4 regions of the Arthrobacter sp. NicSoilB8 genome follow, and region 1 is predicted to be linked to each of the others. Evidence: riboswitches for the same ligand, from Rfam matches in the RefSeq annotation. Region 1 holds a riboswitch; each other region holds the start of a gene.

Region 1 (4,205 bases):
AACGCCCCTGTCCCGCGGCGTCCGCCGGACGTACTTTCAAGCATGGACCAGCCCCGCACCCGCCCGCTCGGCCCTGTCCGGGGCGCCGCGACGGATGGCCAGAGCTGGCGCCAGCTGTACTTCTGGGCGGGCATCTCCGCCGTGGTGTTCATTGGGTTGCTGGTTCTGGCCCTGCTCCTTGACTTCCTTGCCCCGCCGCCGGTCCACGGTGGTGCCGAAACGCTGGAGTTCATCGCCAGGAACAAGGGGATCTATGTCGCCGAACAGCTCCTGTGGACGGTGTCCAACATTCTTCCGGTGCTGGTGTTCGTGACCCTCTTTGTGGCGCTCGCCCCGGTCAATAAGAGTCTGGCCCTGCTGGCCACGGTGGTTGGCGCGTTGCCGTGGGCGATGTTCCTCGCCGTTCCCGTCACGAGCCGGGGATCGCTGATCCTGGTCTACCTCAGCGACCGGTACGCCGCGGCGTCCGGCACTGCCGCTTACGACGCCGCCGCCCGGCTCCGGTATGCCACCGCGGCGGAGACGGTGATCGCCGAGAACAACACCCCCGCCGTCGTCGGCGTCCTGTCCGCACTCGGCATCCTGCTGATCTCACTGGTCATGCTCAAGGGAGTGCTGCCCCGCGCGGTGGCGTGGCTGGGAGTGGCCACGGGAACAGCGGGGGTGATTGCCGAGGCGCTCCGGCAGGCCGTTCCGTCGTTCTACCTGGCGTACGGGCTCCTGATGTGGGCCTGGTTCCTGGCCGTGGGGATTGCGCTGCTCCGGCTGGCCCGGCGAACGCCGCGCGCGGGCGGCGGAACCGGGGACTAACCCTCCGGGGTGAGGACCGTCCGCAGAGCCTCGACGACGAGATCGTGGTCCGCCTTCTGGGGCAGCCCGGAAACGGTGACCACCGCAATGGCCCCCGTGCCGCGCAGGTAGATGGGGAACGCCCCGCCGTGGGCGGCGAACTCGCTCTGGTCCCACCAGGCGTTGTCCTCCATCCTCCCGCCGGCCGCGCGGGCCCGGAGACCCACCAGCAGGGAGGGGACCTCGTACCGCTGGGCTGTGCGCTTCTTCGCGTTGATCCAGCGTTCGTTGTCCGGTGTGGCGCCGGCCAGGGCCGCGTGGAAGAGCACCTGTTCGCCTTTGGTGATGTCGACGGCGATGGGCAGCGAGCGTTGCCGGCCCAGCTCGACCAGGAGGAGCCCGAGGTCCAGGGCGTCGTCCTTGCCGAAGGATGCGAACTGGAGGGACTCCATTTCGGCCAGCACGCGGCCGATGAGGGCCGCCAGTGATCCCGGCGGCTGCGGCTCGCTCGAGTCGGGGTCGTATTCCCCGGAGGGGTCTGGCGTGGCTGGTGCGTGCGTCAAAATGATCCAGCTTTCCGATGGGTGACGAGGCCGCCGCTGGCGGGTCCGGGTGTCCGACACGTCGACTTTACCAAGAGGGGCGGTTCCGGCCGCGGGGACCTTCAGCACCCGGTCCGCATTATGACAGCACACCGCTGAAAACCCGGCGGTCCGGGTGTAAACTTGGCAACGCCCACAAGGGCGATTTTAGATACGACAGGGGAGCGCCGCCGTCGGGCATCGCCGGAAAAATCCGGGGAAACCATTGGTGGGCGCTGAGAGTGCGGACAGCCGCAGACCCTCGAACCTGATCCGGTTAGTACCGGCGCAAGGGAGTCGAGTTCTCAGGGTGCGCGGAGGGCGGCGGAAGCCGAAGCCGGCCGGAGCACCCTCCCCTCCTGTTCCTCAGGAGGACGACATGACAGATATTTCAGCACAGCATGGTTCCGCCAGCCGCTCATCCGCACGGCGCAACTACACCTGGCGCGTGGTGGACATCGTGGTGGCCGCATTGATCGCCGTGGCCGGCGGCGTCATTTTCTGGGCCTGGTCCCAGGGCGCCAACCTGATTTCGACCCCCATCAACGCGCTCTACCCGCCGCTCACCGGACTCTACGCCGGCGGCTGGATGATCCCGGCGGTGCTGGGCATGCTCATCATCCGCAAGCCCGGCGCGGCGCTCTTCTGCGAGACCGTGGCGGCCACGGGCGAGCTCATCATGGGTTCGCAGTACGGCACCACGGTGCTGATCTCCGGCGTCCTGCAGGGCCTCGGCGCGGAACTGGTCTTCGCGGCATTCCTGTACAAGAAGTTCAACTTGCCGGTGTCCCTGCTGGCCGGTGCCGGCGCGGGCCTGTTCTGCGGCCTGAACGATTCCTTCCTGCCGTGGGGCTGGAACATCGCCTACGAAGCCGGCGACAAGCTCGCCTACATCGTCTTCACGACCATCTCCGGCGCCGTGATTGCCGGCGGCCTGTCCTGGCTGGCCACCCGCGGCCTGGCCAAGACCGGGGTGCTGGGATCCTTTGCCTCGCGCAAGGCCGCCACGGAGCCCGTCTTCTCCTGAACCCCGCTCCCGAACCCACACCTGAACCCCTCCTCGAACCCCTCGTGAACGGCGCAAACGACTCATGACATCCTCACCGGGCGTCCGGCCGGCCGCCGTCACGGCCCGCGGCTGGGGCTGGCGGCACGCCGGACGGCCCCGGCCCGCGGTCAGCGGCCTTGACCTGGACATCCGGCCGGGGGAGCGTGTGCTCCTGCTGGGCCCCTCCGGCGCGGGCAAATCGACGCTGCTCCACGCCCTGGCGGGCGTGCTGGGAGACAGCGCGTCGGGCGCCTCGGGGCCGGCCGGCGATTCCGGCGGCGCCGGCGATGCCGAGGACTCTGACGAGACCGGAAGCCTGCTCATTGACGGCGCCCCGCCACGGTCCCGGCGCGGCCGCGCCGGGCTCGTGCAGCAGGACCCGGAAACCCAGGTGGTGCTTTCCCGCCTCGGCGACGACGTCGCGTTCGGGGCGGAGAACCTGTCCGTCCCGGCGGCGGAGATCTGGCCCCGGGTGCGTGAGGCGCTCGACGACGTCGGGCTGGGCCGGCTGCCGCTGGACCACCCGACGTCGGCGCTCTCCGGCGGACAAAAGCAGCGCCTGGCGCTCGCCGGGATCCTTGCGATGCGGCCGGGGCTGCTGCTGCTCGACGAGCCGACCGCCAACCTCGATCCCGCCGGCGTCCTGGAAGTCCGCGATGCCGTGGGCCGCTGCCTGGACAAGACCGGCGCCACCCTGGTGGTCGTGGAGCACCGGGTGGCGGTCTGGAAAGACCTCGTGGACCGGATCGTGGTGCTGCAGCCCGGTTCCGCCACCGACTCCGCGGTACTGATCGACGGCCCGCCGGACCGGGTCCTGGCCGAGGCGCGGGACATGCTCATCGGTGCGGGCGTCTGGGTGCCCGGCTACGTTCCGGCGACACGGACCCGGACGGCCCCGGCATCAGGACAGCTCCTGCTCGCGGCGGAAGGACTCGCGGTGTCCCGCGAGCGGCCGCGGCGGGCCGGGCTGCGCGGGGGCTTCCGCAGCATTGCGCCGCGTCCCGTGCAGTCCGGCATCTCGACGCAGGTCCGCGCCGGCGAGGCCCTGACCATCACCGGGCAGAACGGCTCGGGGAAGTCGACCCTGGCCCTGACGATGGCCGGGCTCCTGCGCCCCGTGGCGGGGACAGTCTCGGCCCCGCCGGGGCTGAGTGGTCACGCCAATGGTCGCGGAACTGGTCTCGGCACTGGTCGCGGCACTGGCCGCCAAGGCGAGGGTGCCGGAACCGATCCGTACCGGTGGAAGGCCCAGCAGCTGATCGCCAGGATCGGAACCGTGTTCCAGGAACCCGAGCACCAGTTCGTCACCGGCCGGGTCCTGGACGAGCTCATGTTCGGTCCGCGCCACCTCGGCTACGGCGAGGAACGCGTGGACGAGCTCCTGGAGCGGCTGCGGCTGACAGAACTCGTGGAGGCCAACCCGTACACGCTCTCCGGAGGCGAAAAGCGGCGCCTGTCGGTGGCCACGGTGCTGGCGGCGCATCCGCAGGTGCTGGTCCTGGACGAACCCACTTTCGGCCAGGACGCCAACACGTGGGCGGAGCTCGCCTCCTTCCTCTCCGAACTCCTCGACGCCGGCACCGCGGTGGTTTCCGTTACGCACGACGCCGAATTTTCCGCCGTCCTGGGCGGCACCGAACTCCGCCTCCACACCCCCGCAGCGGCGGCCGGCGCGCCCGCCCCGGACCTTGAGCTTCCGGAGGGGGCTTCGCCATGAGGGACGCACTCAGCCTCCGCGGCAACCATGCACTGCTGACCCGGGCCAACCCGCTCGCCAAGTTCACCGC
Region 2 (4,205 bases), 1.6 Mb from region 1:
GGCCAAATTGTTTGGACCGGCTCACGCTGTGCCTCAACGCCGGTGGATTCCCCGGGGGAATCCATGAGCTACCCCCGGAACAAATCCGACTGGAATTCCAAGCGGATAGTTCTCAGGGTCATAACCCAAGTGTTGGCGTAAGCACCGAAGATCTAGAATACGCTAATTTTGCCTTCGGCCGCAAATGAGGCTGGTTCCGGCGGTAGTCCGTGATAGGCGCCACAGCGTCTCGAATCCATGATCTCGACATTGTCTCAACACTTTGTCTTAACCAGGACCCCAACGCGGTGAAGCCGCCACGACTTCCGGAACCGTGCCCCACTATCCTACCGGCTGGAACGGCCCGCTGGTGTCAGGCGTGCAGCCTCGGCGCGTCGAAGAAGTCCACTTCGTAGCGCGACGACTGCCGGAAGGCCAGGGCCATGGCCTCCCGCTCGCTCGCGGATGCCCGCCGGGCCGCCGCGTCGGTGTACGCGATGGCCTGACGGGTCGCGGCGGCAAAGTCCTCGTCGGCGTACGTCCGCAGCCAGTCGGCGTAGGGGTGCGCCCCGGGTGCGCCGCCGGCCAGGAACTCCCGGTGCAGGGTGGCGCCGACTTCGGCGTAGAGCCAGAAGCACGGCAGGGCTGCCGCCACGAGCACCCCGTAGCTGCCGGACACCGAGGCGGCCAGGAGGTGGTCCACGTAGGCTTTGGTGACCGGGCCGAGGATCGGTGCCGTGGGGCGGGTGCTGAGCCAGGAGCGGTGAAGCTCGGATTCGACTTCCAGGCATGTCTGCGCCGAGCGGGCCCAGAACAGCTGCTCGGCCTCGGTGGGGGCCAGGGCGGCGGCGCGGGCCAGGACACGGGAGTAGCCGTTGAGGTAGATGGCGTCCTGGGCGAGGTAATACGCGAACTCGTGCTCGGGCAGGGTTCCGTCAGCCAGGCCGCGGATGAACTCCAGGGCGTAGATGGCCTCAAGATCGGCCGCGGCCCCTGCCCGGAGGGCTGCGGCGAACTCGCCTTCCGCCGGGCCGCGCGTGAATTCCTGCATGTGGTGGAAGTGGTGAACCGGGCCGTTCCCGGTGCCCACCTCCAGGACCGAGGCTTCGCGGAGCGCGCCCAGCAGCCACGGCTTGACCTCCCGGAGCGCCGCTTCCCAGTCCCCCACCCGGGCCTGCACGGTAGCCATGGCCGAGGACAGGGAGCAGCCGGTGCCGTGGCTGTTGCGCGTGGCGATCCGCTCCCCCGGCACCACCACGGTCTCCCGGCCCAGCAGGCCCCCGGTGTTGACCAGCGCATCCGGGCAGCCGGCGTCAGTGCCGTCCCCGTCAGTGCCGTTCCCGGCGTCGGCGCCCGGCCGTCCGTTGTGGAGGTCTCCGTTGTGGAGGTCTCCGTTCTGGGGGTCTGCGCCCTGGAGGTGCCCGCCCTTGACCAGGACGGTGGTGCCGGTCTGGGCGGCCAGCCGCTTGCCCTGTGCCAGGGCCTCCGGCCAATCGGCCGCGACGGGTTCCTTGAGCAGGATGGCAAGTTCGGCGAGGTTCGGGGTAATGAGATCCGCCAGCGGCAGGAGGGCCTGCAGGGCGGCCTCGGCCGGTTCCTGCAGGAGCCGGTCGCCGCTGGTGGCGACCATCACCGGGTCCAGGACCACGACGGCGGGGCGCGTCTTTTCCAGCCAGCTGCGGACGGCGTCGATCACCGCGGCGTCGCCGAGCATGCCGATCTTGACGGCATCGATGCCGATGTCGTCGCTGATGGCGTCCAGCTGCGCGGTGAGGAAGGCCGCGGGGGGCACGTGAACGGCACGCACGCCCTGGGTGTTTTGCGCCGTCAGGGCCGTGATGGCGGCCATGCCGTAGCCGCCGTTGGCGGCGATGCTCTTCAGGTCCGCCTGGATGCCGGCGCCGCCGGACGGGTCCGAGCCGGCGATGGCCAGCACGCGGGGAATGCGGAGCGGCGCGGCCGGGTGCGGCCCGGAGGGCGGGACGTTCGCCGGAAGGAAATTGGTCGGCAGAAATTCGCTGGACAGAAATTCGGACGGATTCGATGTTGCGGGCACGTCAGACATCCCTTCGCCGGTGCTAACCGGACAGGTTCAACGGGTCTGGATCTCAGCCGGCCCGATGCGCGGCACCCCGTGTCAGTGCTCCAGCCTATCCGTTGCGCCCGGGCTGAACCGTTAACGGCAGGGCGGGCCCGGGCCGGAGCGGACGTATGTTACGTCCGTTCCGGCCAGAACCCGCCGGCCTGCCAGCCGCAGAAGCGGCCGGCAGGGCTAGTGCTGAATCGAAGTAGTGCTCAGTCGTACAGGATTACAGCTCAGGCTTACAGCTCCGAGGCCGGCACGCCGACGCCAAGGATGATCGGCTCGTTGCCGGCCGGAGCGGCCGGCCTGGCCGCGGCAGGTGCCTTGGCTTCGTGAACCGACCCGGCCGCAGCCGGCCGCGTTGCCTCGCGATGCTCCACGGAGGTCTCGTTGGCTGCCCCCTGGGCGCGGCTGGCGCTCCGGTTGCGGCGCCCGCGGCGGCCACGCGGAGTCGCGCTGTCCGCTGCCCGGGAGGCCGGTGCCTCGGTGGTGCGCCCTGCTGCCGGTGCGGTGGCCTGCGGTGCGGCGGCGGCCGTTGCCTGGCCGGCGTCCGTCCCGGCCGGCTTGCCGGCCTCGGCGTCGCCCAGGTTGGCGAAGGCCTCGGTCAGCAGGTCCAGGGTCAGGGCCGGTGCCTGCGTGTCCTCGGCGTGCTCGACGAACGGCAGGGCCACCTGCTCGCCGCCAAACGTCAGCACGGTCGCGGGACGGCCGGCAGCTTCCTCCGTGGCGGCCAGCTTCGTGACGGCGTCGACGGCGGCCTGGCGGGCCCCCGCTTCACTGGCGGCAGCGGCTTCCCCGTCATGCAGGTGCGCGGCGTGCGCCGCGGCGGCGATGTTCGCCAGCGCGGCACGCGTGGCCTCGGCCTTGGCGTGGCGTTCGGCCTCGGTGGGCTCGTGGTGGACCGCGGCCGGCGTGGACGGCATGGTCTCCGGCCCCTGGCCTCCCCGGCCGCGGCGGCGGCTCTTGCGATCGGTGCGCGCAGCAGGCTGGGCGGCTTCGGTGCGCGGAACGTAGTGCTCGGCGGCGACCGTGTTGGCGCGGCGGTGCTCGACCGGTTCGTCGTGCGTGACGATGCCGCGGCCCGCGCAGGCTTCACACTGCTCGCCGAAGACTTCCAGCAGACCCGTGCCCATCCGCTTGCGCGTCATCTGCACGAGGCCCAGCGACGTCACCTCGGCCACCTGGTGCTTGGTGCGGTCCCGGCCCAGGCACTCCACCATGCGGCGCAGCACGAGGTCGCGGTTGGATTCGAGCACCATGTCGATGAAGTCGATCACGATGATGCCGCCGATGTCGCGCAGGCGCAGCTGCCGGACGACTTCCTCGGCCGCTTCCAGGTTGTTCTTGGTGACGGTTTCTTCGAGGTTGCCGCCGGAGCCGGTGAACTTGCCGGTGTTGACGTCCACCACCGTCATGGCCTCGGTCCGGTCGATCACGAGGGATCCGCCCGAAGGCAGGAAGACCTTCCGGTCCAGGGCCTTGTGGATCTGCTCGTCGATGCGCCAGGCAGCGAAGATGTCCGTGTCCTTGGTCCACTTCTCGAGCCGGCCCACGAGGTCAGGTGCCACGTACGTGACGTAGGCCTCGATGGTGTCCCACGCTTCCTCGCCGGAGACGATCAGCTTGGAGAAGTCCTCGTTGAAGACGTCGCGGACCACCTTGATGGTGAGGTCAGGTTCGCCGTAGAGCAGCTCGGGAGCGAGGACCTTCGTGGACTTCGACTGGCTCTCGATGCCTTCCCACTGCGCGCGCAGCCGGTTGATGTCGTGCGTCAGCTCTTCCTCGGACGCCCCTTCGGCCGCGGTGCGGACAATGACGCCCGCGTCCTCGGGCAGGCGGTCCTTGAGGATCCGCTTGAGGCGGTTGCGTTCGACGTCGGGCAGCTTGCGGGAGATGCCGGTCATGGAGCCGCCGGGAACGTACACGAGGTAGCGGCCGGGCAGCGAGATCTGGCTGGTGAGGCGGGCGCCCTTATGGCCGACCGGATCCTTGGAAACCTGGACCAGGACGGAGTCGCCGGACTTGAGCGCGTTTTCGATCCGGCGCTGCTTGCCTTCGAGGTTGACGGCGTCCCAGTTCACTTCGCCGGCGTACAGGACGGCGTTGCGGCCGCGTCCGATGTCCACGAAGGCAGCCTCCATGG
Region 3 (4,205 bases), 1.5 Mb from region 1:
AGCGCCTGGCCGTGCCAGCCCGCGGTCTTCTCGAAGCCGAGTGTGCCGACGTAAAACTCCTGCGCGGACTGGACGTCGCCCACCTGCAGGTGGACGTGGCCGACGCCGGCGGCAGCGTCGCGCTGGCCGGTCACGGATTCTTCGGTCAGGAATTGCTGCAGGTAGCGCTGCGGCGGCAGCGCCAGGCTGTCCATCACGACGTTCTTGCCCTCCCAGGACCACGCCTCCCGCGGCCGGTCCCAGTACAGCTCGATGCCATTGCCCTCGGGGTCGTTAAAGTAGAAGGCCTCGCTGACGAGGTGGTCCGCGCTCCCGGTGAAGGACTGGGGTTCATACTGGGCCGCGGTGGCAACCGTGGCCGCGAGGGAGTGCTGGTCCTCGAAAAGGAGTGCGGTGTGGAAGAGGCCGGCCTCACCGCGGGACGGAAGGTTCAAGCCGGGGGCGGGGGCGAGGTGCACCAGCGGCTTCTGCCGGCGGCCCAGATAGAGCCCGCCGTCCTGTTCGGCCACAGTCTCCAGGCCGAGGGCGCGCTGGTAGTAATCGGTCATGAGCTTCATGTCGCCGACCTTGAGCATCACCGTGCCCATGGTGAGTTCGGCAGGAAGGAGATCCTGGGTGCTGGTTTCTGCGGTCATTGAAACGCTCCGGGGTTCTGTGGCCACCGGCTTTCGGTGACTCTGCATACTCATTAAATTACTTGAAGCTTCAATTTATTCCTAACGGACGAGCCTGCCCCGCAGCACGATGTGCCGCAGCTCCGCGAGGGTGTCCAGGGTCTGCCTGGGATCCGCGGCGCACACCAGGACGTCGGCACCGGCTCCCTCGGTGATGCCGTCCGTCCCGAGCCACGTTCGCGCAGACCAGCTGGCGGCGTCGAGGGCGGCCGAAGCGGTCAGACCGGCCGCGTGCAGGGCCCGGACCTCGTCCACAATCCGGCCGTGCCTGATCACGCTGCCGGCGTCCGTGCCGGCATAGATGGACACCCCGGACTCGTGGGCCTCGAGGATCCGCTCCGCCCTCCGCTCCCACAGCGAGCGCATGTGGGCCGCATAGCGGGGGAATTTGGCCTGCGCCTGGGCGGCGATGTCCGGGAACGTGGCGATGTTGATCAGTGTGGGAACGATTGGAACGCCCTGCCCGGCGAAACGCGGGAGATGCCGCGGCAGCAGCCCGGTGGCGTGCTCGATGCAGTCGATCCCGGCGTCGAGCATGTCATCCAGGGTGTCTTCGGCGAAGCAGTGCGCGGTGACGCGGGCCCCCTCATCGTGGGCGGCCTGCACGGCGTCCTTGAGTGTCCCGGCGGGAAAGCTGGCGGCGAGGTCGCCGGCGTCGCGATCGATCCAGTCCCCCACGAGCTTGACCCAGCCGTCGCCGGCCAGGGCCTGCTTCCGCACGGCTTCGACGAGATCCCCCGGCTCCACCTCGACGGCGAAGCCCCGCAGGTAGCGCCGGGTCCTGGCGATGTGCCGTCCGGCGCGGATGATCCGGGGAAGGTCCGCGCGCCGCTGGAGCCAGCGGGTGTCGTGGACGGCGCCGGCGTCGCGGACCAGGAGCGTCCCGGCGTCGCGGTCTGCCAGGGCCTGGGCTTCCGCGGTGTCCTCGGAGACGTCCCCGCCCGGGCCGAGCCCGATGTGGCAGTGCGCGTCGACCAGTCCCGGGATGACCCAGCCGTCCAGGACCAGGTCCGGCGCCGCGGCAGGCCGGCGGAACGTCAGCCTGCCGTCCACCGACCAGAGCCCGCGGCGTTCCTGATCAGCCGCGGTGAGGACGGGGCCGCTGAACTCGATGATGCCGGTCATGGCATCAAGCCTAATCCCCCGGCAATCCATGCGCCGCGTCACACTGGACCGCCATCCGGCGGCACGTGGTAGCTTCATCTACGACCACACGGGTGCCCCTGCAGGGGCTGAGATCGGGCTGACGCGGCCTGCGACCGTTGAACCTGTCCGGGTAATGCCGGCGAAGGAAGTGAGTAATCCTTTGAGCACCACAGAAACACAGCACAGCCCTGTCCACAGCCAGCCTGTCTCAAAGCGGCCCGCCCTCAACGAGTCTGCGGCCACCACGCAGTCGCTGAAGTCCCACTCCCTGGCTTTCACCACGGACGCGGACCACGGCATCCGCGTCCCGGTGACCGAGATTGCCCTGGAACCGTCTCCGGGCGGCGTCGAAAACCCGCCGTTCCGGGTCTACCGCACGGCGGGCCCGGGCAGCGATCCGGTCCTCGGGCTGGAGCCGTTCCGGGCCCCCTGGATTGAGGCGCGGGCGGACACCGAGCCCTACGCCGGCCGGGAGCGGGAGCTGCTCGACGACGGCAAGTCGGCCGTGCGCCGGGGCGCGGCGTCGGCCGAGTGGCGGGGCGGGCGCCCGGTGCCGCGACGCGCCGTCGAGGGCAAGACCGTCACGCAGATGCGCTATGCCCGTGACGGGGTGATCACCCAGGAAATGCGGTTCGTCGCGCTGCGCGAGAACTGCGATGCGGAGCTCGTGCGCAGCGAGGTGGCGGCCGGCCGGGCGATCATTCCCAACAACGTCAACCACCCCGAATCCGAGCCGATGATCATCGGCAAGGCGTTCCTGGTGAAAATCAACGCCAACATCGGCAACTCCGCCGTGACCAGCTCCATCGCCGAGGAAGTCGACAAACTCCAGTGGGCCACCCAGTGGGGCGCGGACACCGTGATGGACCTCTCCACCGGCGATGACATCCACACGACCCGCGAATGGATCATCCGCAACTCCCCCGTCCCGATCGGCACGGTCCCGATCTACCAGGCGCTGGAAAAGGTCAACGGTGAGGCGAACGCCCTGACCTGGGAGATCTTCCGGGACACCGTGATCGAACAGTGCGAGCAGGGCGTGGACTACATGACCATCCACGCCGGGGTACTGCTGCGGTACGTGCCCCTGACGGCCAACCGGGTCACCGGCATCGTCTCCCGCGGCGGTTCCATCATGGCCGGCTGGTGCCTGGCTCACCACCAGGAGAACTTCCTCTACACCCACTTCGATGAGCTCTGCGAAATCTTCGCGAAGTACGATGTCGCGTTCTCCCTCGGTGACGGGCTGCGGCCCGGAGCGACGGCGGACGCCAACGACGCGGCGCAGTTTGCCGAGCTGGACACCCTGGCCGAGCTCACCCAGCGGGCCTGGGAGTTCGATGTGCAGGTCATGGTGGAGGGCCCGGGACACGTGCCCTTCCACCTCGTCCGGGAGAACGTGGAGCGCCAGCAGGAACTCTGCAAGGGGGCCCCGTTCTATACGCTCGGGCCGCTGGTCACGGACATCGCACCGGGCTATGACCACATCACCTCGGCGATCGGCGCCACCGAGATTGCCCGCTACGGCACTGCCATGCTCTGTTACGTCACGCCCAAGGAACACCTCGGGCTGCCGAACAAGGATGACGTGAAGACCGGCGTGATCACGTACAAGATCGCGGCCCACGCCGCCGACCTCGCCAAGGGCCACCCCGGCGCCCACGAACGCGACGACGCCCTGTCCAAGGCACGGTTTGAGTTCCGCTGGCGGGACCAGTTCGCGTTGTCCCTGGACCCGGTGACCGCCGAGGCGTTCCACGATGAGACGCTCCCCGCGGAGCCGGCCAAGACGGCCCACTTCTGCTCGATGTGCGGGCCGAAGTTCTGCTCGATGCGGATCAGCCAGGACATCCGGGATGAGTACGGTTCAGCAGACTCGCAGGCGGCCCTGGCGCAGATGGCGGCCGGAATGCGGGAAAAGAGCAGCGAGTTCCTGGCGGCCGGCGGCAAGGTCTACCTGCCGGAGCCCTCCGTGGGAGAACCTGCCGCAGGCGGAAGTGCCCGCTCCTAGGACGCCCGTGCGTGCTGGAGCCGGCTGACCTCGGCGATGAACGAGCGGATGGCCCGGTCCCCGTCGGGTGAATCCTGGGGCCGGTGCCCTCCCGCCGCAGTGCGGTGCAGGGCGCCGGTCTCGCGCAGGTAGCCGGCGATTTCCTCGTACAGCGGTTCCCAGCCGCCGGTCAGGACCAGCGTCGGCACGCCCGGCACGATCTGCAGCGGGGCCTCCCACGGCGGGGCCTGCAGGCGGAGCCGGCGCGCCGCGCGGAGGGCCTCCGGCGTGGTGGCCCCCGGGGCGTCGGCCGAGAACGCCCGGCGGATGAACTCGCGCTGGAAGTCGTCGTCGCTGAGGTTGTGCCGGACGTCAAAGAGCGGCTGCATGAGGGC
Region 4 (4,205 bases), 1.1 Mb from region 1:
CCTCCCTGGACTGCCGTGACAAGTTCGACGTCGTCGCCGTCGGCGAGCGCGGTGGCGTGCCACTGGCTGCGCGGCACCACCTCGGCGTTGCGGGCGACGGCGACGCCGAGCTTCCGCCCGTCGGCAGCCCGGCCGTCGGGGCCGATGTTCCGGCCGGTGAGCTGGCTTACGAGCGTGCTGACGGAGGCGCCGTCGGCGACGGTCTCCTCCGTTCCGTTCAGTCTGATGTTCATGCTGCTTCCTTGTCGGGGCTGTCCCCGGACGTGTCCGGGATGCGGGAAAAACGGTCGGGGCGGAACCCGGCCCAGCGCGGGTCCGGCGTCCCGTCCATGAGTTGCCGGCACACGGCGGCGGCAGCGGGGGTCAGCAGGACGCCGTGCCGGAAGAAGCCCGTGGCGATGATGAGCCCTGTGATGTCCCCGCCGTCCGTGCCCGGGACCCGTCCCAGCAGCGGGGCGTTGTCCGGCGTGCCGGGGCGTGCCCGGGCGGTGGTTTCCAGGAGCTCCAGTTCTGCTACCGCGGGCACCAGCTGCTGTGCGTCACGCAGCAGCTGGTAGACGCCGCCGGCAGAGACAGCGTGCGGGTCCGACGGGCCGTCCTCGCGCTGGGTGGCGCCGATCACCACGGTGCCGTCCTGCCGGGGGACGATGTAGACCGGCACCCCGCGCACCATGCCCCGCACGGTGGCCGTGAGAAGCGGCTGCAGGTGCTCGGGCACGCGGAGCCGGAGGATGTCGCCGTAGACCGGCCGCAGGGGCAGCGCCAGTCCGGCGGGCAGGTCGTCGAGGCCGGCGGCGCCGAGCCCGTTGGCCACCACGGTTTCCGCGGCGCGCACGGAGCCGCCGCCCGCGAGCCTGACACCCGCAACGCGGCCGTCGTCCCAGAGCAGCCCCGCCGCGCGGCGCCGCACGAAGCCGCTGCGGCCGTCTGCGCCGAGTAGGTCGGCGAGCCGGGCGATCAGGAGCCGGGGGTCCACCTGGTGGTCGGCCGGGATGTCGAAGGCGCACGAGATGCCGGGGCTCAGCAGCGGCTCCCGGCCGCGTGCCTCCCGCACGGTCAGCGGTTCGACGGTCAGCCCGCAGGCCTGCTGGACTTCCCGCAGGTCCGCGAGCGCGCGCCGGTCCGCCGCGTCTGCCCCGACGGCGAGGGTCGGCGTCGTCAAATATCCCGTGCCGGCGCCTGGTTCTGTGCCGGCGGCACCGATTGCCGCTGCGAACGCGGGCCACAGGCGGGAGGACTCAAGCATCAGTTCCAGGAGCTGTTCTTCCTGGTAGTGCAGCTCGCTGACGGGGGCCAGCATGCCGGCCGCGGCCCAGCTGGCTCCGCTGCCGGGCGCGTCATCGATCAACACCACCGAGCGGCCGGCACGGCTGGCCTCGAAGGCGATGCCATGGCCGATTACCCCGCCGCCGATCACCGCAACGTCGACGGTGATGTCCCCTGCTGTGATGTCCCCTGGGCTGACATCCCCTGCGGCGGCGTGCCGGGCGGCAGTTCCGTGTCCGGCACCGGGCCCGGGCCCGGGCCCGGGCCCGGGCCCGGTGTCACAATCCAGGGAAGCGGCGTCATCTGCGGCTTCGGCTTCGCGGCTGGCTCTTGTGCCCATGAAAAATTCCTTCCCTACGCCGGTACTAGCCGGATCAGGTCAAGCGGTCGGCTCTGACGCCCTCTCAGCCGGGCAGCGTTGACATGGCTGCTGCGGGCTCCCGCGGTATGCGCCCAGTTTAGAGGAACTAGGCTTGTCCCATGAGCCAGGACTCCCTCCACACCACTGCCCGCCTCTATTTGTGCACCGACGCCCGCCGTGACCGCGGCGACTTCGAAGACTTCGTGGACGCCGCATTTGCCGGCGGGGTGGACATCATCCAGCTGCGCGACAAGTCGCTGGAGGCGGCCGAGGAACTGGAACTCCTTGCGGTCGTGCACGCCGCGGCGCAGCGCCACGGACGGCTCTGGGCCGTCAATGACCGGGCGGACATCGCCTCCTTGTCCGGGGCGCCGGTGTTCCACATCGGGCAGAAGGACATTCCGCTCGACGCCGCCCGCGGCTTCCTCGGCAAGGACACCGTGATCGGCCTGTCCACCCACAACGCGGAGCAGGTTGACGCGGCCATCGCGTCCTCGCCCGGCCGCAAGGGACTCGACTACTTCTGTGTGGGGCCGGTGTGGGCCACTCCCACCAAGCCGGGCCGCGCCGCCGTCGGCATCGACCTGGTGCGCTACGCCGCCCAGGCGGCCGGCCCGGCGGATGCGGACGGGACCGGCCAGGTCGACGGCCAGGCCGGAAGCCTGTTGCCTTGGTTCGCGATCGGCGGGATCGACCTCGGCAATGTGGAGGAGGTCGTCGACGCCGGTGCCCGGCGGATCGTCGTGGTCCGGGCCATCACCGACGCCGATGATCCGGCGCACGCCGCTGGCGCGCTGCTCGCGGCGCTGGATGCCGCTGATTCCTGAGCGGGCCCCCGCAGGCTCCACCGGCGCCCGCCAGCTCCCCGGCACGCAGCCGGGCGTGTCCCGGCACCGGCCATCCGGCCTACCCGGCGAGCCCCAGCCCGGCCATCCGGCGCGAGTGGTTCGCCGCGAGTTCTGCCGTCAGGGCCCTGACCAGTTCCCTGGCACCGGCGTCATCCAGGCCTGAGAGGCCGCCCAGGAACGCGTGTTCCAGGCTCACCCGCTGGGCCTGGGTCAGTGCCTCGCCGAGCAGGCGCCTGGCCCACAGCGCCAGGCGCGACGCCAGCCGGGGGTCATCGGCCAGGGCCGCCTTGAGGCGCTCCTGCAGCACGGCCGTGGACGCTTCGGTGGACTGGATCCGCCCGATCAGCTCCCGGGTGCCGGCGTCGACATACCGGGCGACGGCACGGTAGAAGTCGGCCGAAACCGTGTCGATCACGTAGGCCTTCATGAGCGATTCGTACCAGTCCGCGGGGCGGGTGCGTTCGTGGAAGTGATCCACGGAGGGCTGGAACGGCAGCATGGCCGCCTCGGTATCCAGGCCCATCTCCTCGAGCCGGGCCCGGACTAGTTCGTAGTGCTGGAACTCGACCACGGCAATCCTGCCGAGCACCGCACGGTCATGCAGCGTGGGCGAATACCGGGCATCCGAGGAGAGCCGTTCGAAGGCCGAAAGCTCGCCGTACGCCATGACTCCCAGCAGATCCGCCAGGAAGCTGTTGTAGCGGGCAGGATCGCCCGGGATTGCGCTCATATTCCAAGACTAATCGCGGAAATCGGGCTACCCTGATTTTCGTGTCACATCATCGCCTGACCCCGAGCGTCCACGAGCAGCAGAACCAGCTTGCCGAGGCCCTCAAGGCGTTGCGCACCACGCTGGAACTGCCCGGTCCGTTCCCCGAGGACGTGCTGCGCGATGCGGAGGCGGCGGTGGCCGAGCACAAGCTGCCGGACCTGGACTTCACGCATGTCGAGTTCGTAACCATCGATCCGGCGTCGTCCACCGACCTCGACCAGGCCCTGTTCATCGAACGGAGCGGCGAGGGCTACAAGGTGTTTTACGCCATCGCCGACGTCCCGTCCTTTGTCGCCCCGGGCGGGGCGCTCGACGCCGAGACCCGCCGCCGCGGTCAGACGTTCTACACCCCGGACGGCCGGATCCCGCTGCACCCGGAGATTATCAGCGAGGCCGCCGGCAGCCTGCTTGCCGGGCAGTTGTGTGCGGCGTTCGTCTGGGAATTCGAGCTCGACGCCGCGGCCGAGGTGACCTCCGTGCTCGTGCGCCGGGCTCAGGTCCGCAGCCGCGCGAAGCTCAACTACAAGGGCGTCCAGGCCGAGCTCGACGCGGGCACCGCGGCACCCGTGCTGCAGCTCTTGAAAGAAGTGGGCATCAAGCGGGTGGAACTGGAACGCAAGCGCGGCGGCGCGAGCCTGAATATGCCCGAACAGGAGATCCAGCAGCTGCCCGACGGCGGCTACCGGATTGTGGCTGCCCCGCCGCTGCCGGTGGAGGACTGGAACGCCCAGATTTCCCTCATGACCGGGATGGCGGCCGCCGCACTGATGCTCCAGGGCAAAGTCGGCATCCTGCGTACCATGCCCGCCCCGGACGAGGCGTCGCTACGGCATTTCCACCGCCAGACCCACGCCCTCGGCAAGCCCTGGGACGGGGAGATGCGGTACGGCGAGTACCTGCGGACGCTCGATCCCACGGACCCCCGGCAGCTGGCAATTGTGCATTCGGCCGGCATGCT

The links. A riboswitch is a leader RNA that binds a small molecule or an ion and turns the genes downstream of it on or off. The one in region 1 is predicted to bind thiamine pyrophosphate.
Region 2: another riboswitch for thiamine pyrophosphate. It lies ahead of LDO15_RS13405 (bifunctional hydroxymethylpyrimidine kinase/phosphomethylpyrimidine kinase); the one in region 1 lies ahead of LDO15_RS20810 (ECF transporter S component).
Region 3: another riboswitch for thiamine pyrophosphate. It lies ahead of thiC (phosphomethylpyrimidine synthase ThiC); the one in region 1 lies ahead of LDO15_RS20810 (ECF transporter S component).
Region 4: another riboswitch for thiamine pyrophosphate. It lies ahead of thiO (glycine oxidase ThiO); the one in region 1 lies ahead of LDO15_RS20810 (ECF transporter S component).

Annotation. Positions count from the first base shown of each region.
Region 1 is NZ_AP024655.1:4,597,491-4,601,695, reverse strand. It holds gene LDO15_RS20820 (DUF4386 family protein) at 43-810, shown strand; gene LDO15_RS20815 (heme-degrading domain-containing protein) at 807-1,352, opposite strand; TPP riboswitch at 1,540-1,683, shown strand; gene LDO15_RS20810 (ECF transporter S component) at 1,750-2,397, shown strand; gene LDO15_RS20805 (ABC transporter ATP-binding protein) at 2,462-4,135, shown strand; gene LDO15_RS20800 (energy-coupling factor transporter transmembrane component T) at 4,132-4,205, shown strand, end outside.
Region 2 is NZ_AP024655.1:2,977,166-2,981,370, forward strand. It holds gene LDO15_RS13405 (bifunctional hydroxymethylpyrimidine kinase/phosphomethylpyrimidine kinase) at 353-1,924, opposite strand; TPP riboswitch at 2,027-2,124, opposite strand; gene LDO15_RS13410 (Rne/Rng family ribonuclease) at 2,302-4,205, opposite strand, start outside.
Region 3 is NZ_AP024655.1:3,083,490-3,087,694, forward strand. It holds gene LDO15_RS13930 (VOC family protein) at 1-635, opposite strand, end outside; gene LDO15_RS13935 (amidohydrolase family protein) at 717-1,799, opposite strand; TPP riboswitch at 1,878-1,985, shown strand; gene thiC (phosphomethylpyrimidine synthase ThiC) at 1,981-3,831, shown strand; gene LDO15_RS13945 (alpha/beta hydrolase) at 3,828-4,205, opposite strand, start outside.
Region 4 is NZ_AP024655.1:3,513,272-3,517,476, forward strand. It holds gene thiS (sulfur carrier protein ThiS) at 1-233, opposite strand, end outside; gene thiO (glycine oxidase ThiO) at 230-1,606, opposite strand; TPP riboswitch at 1,600-1,720, opposite strand; gene thiE (thiamine phosphate synthase) at 1,747-2,454, shown strand; gene LDO15_RS15805 (ferritin-like fold-containing protein) at 2,534-3,205, opposite strand; gene LDO15_RS15810 (RNB domain-containing ribonuclease) at 3,247-4,205, shown strand, end outside.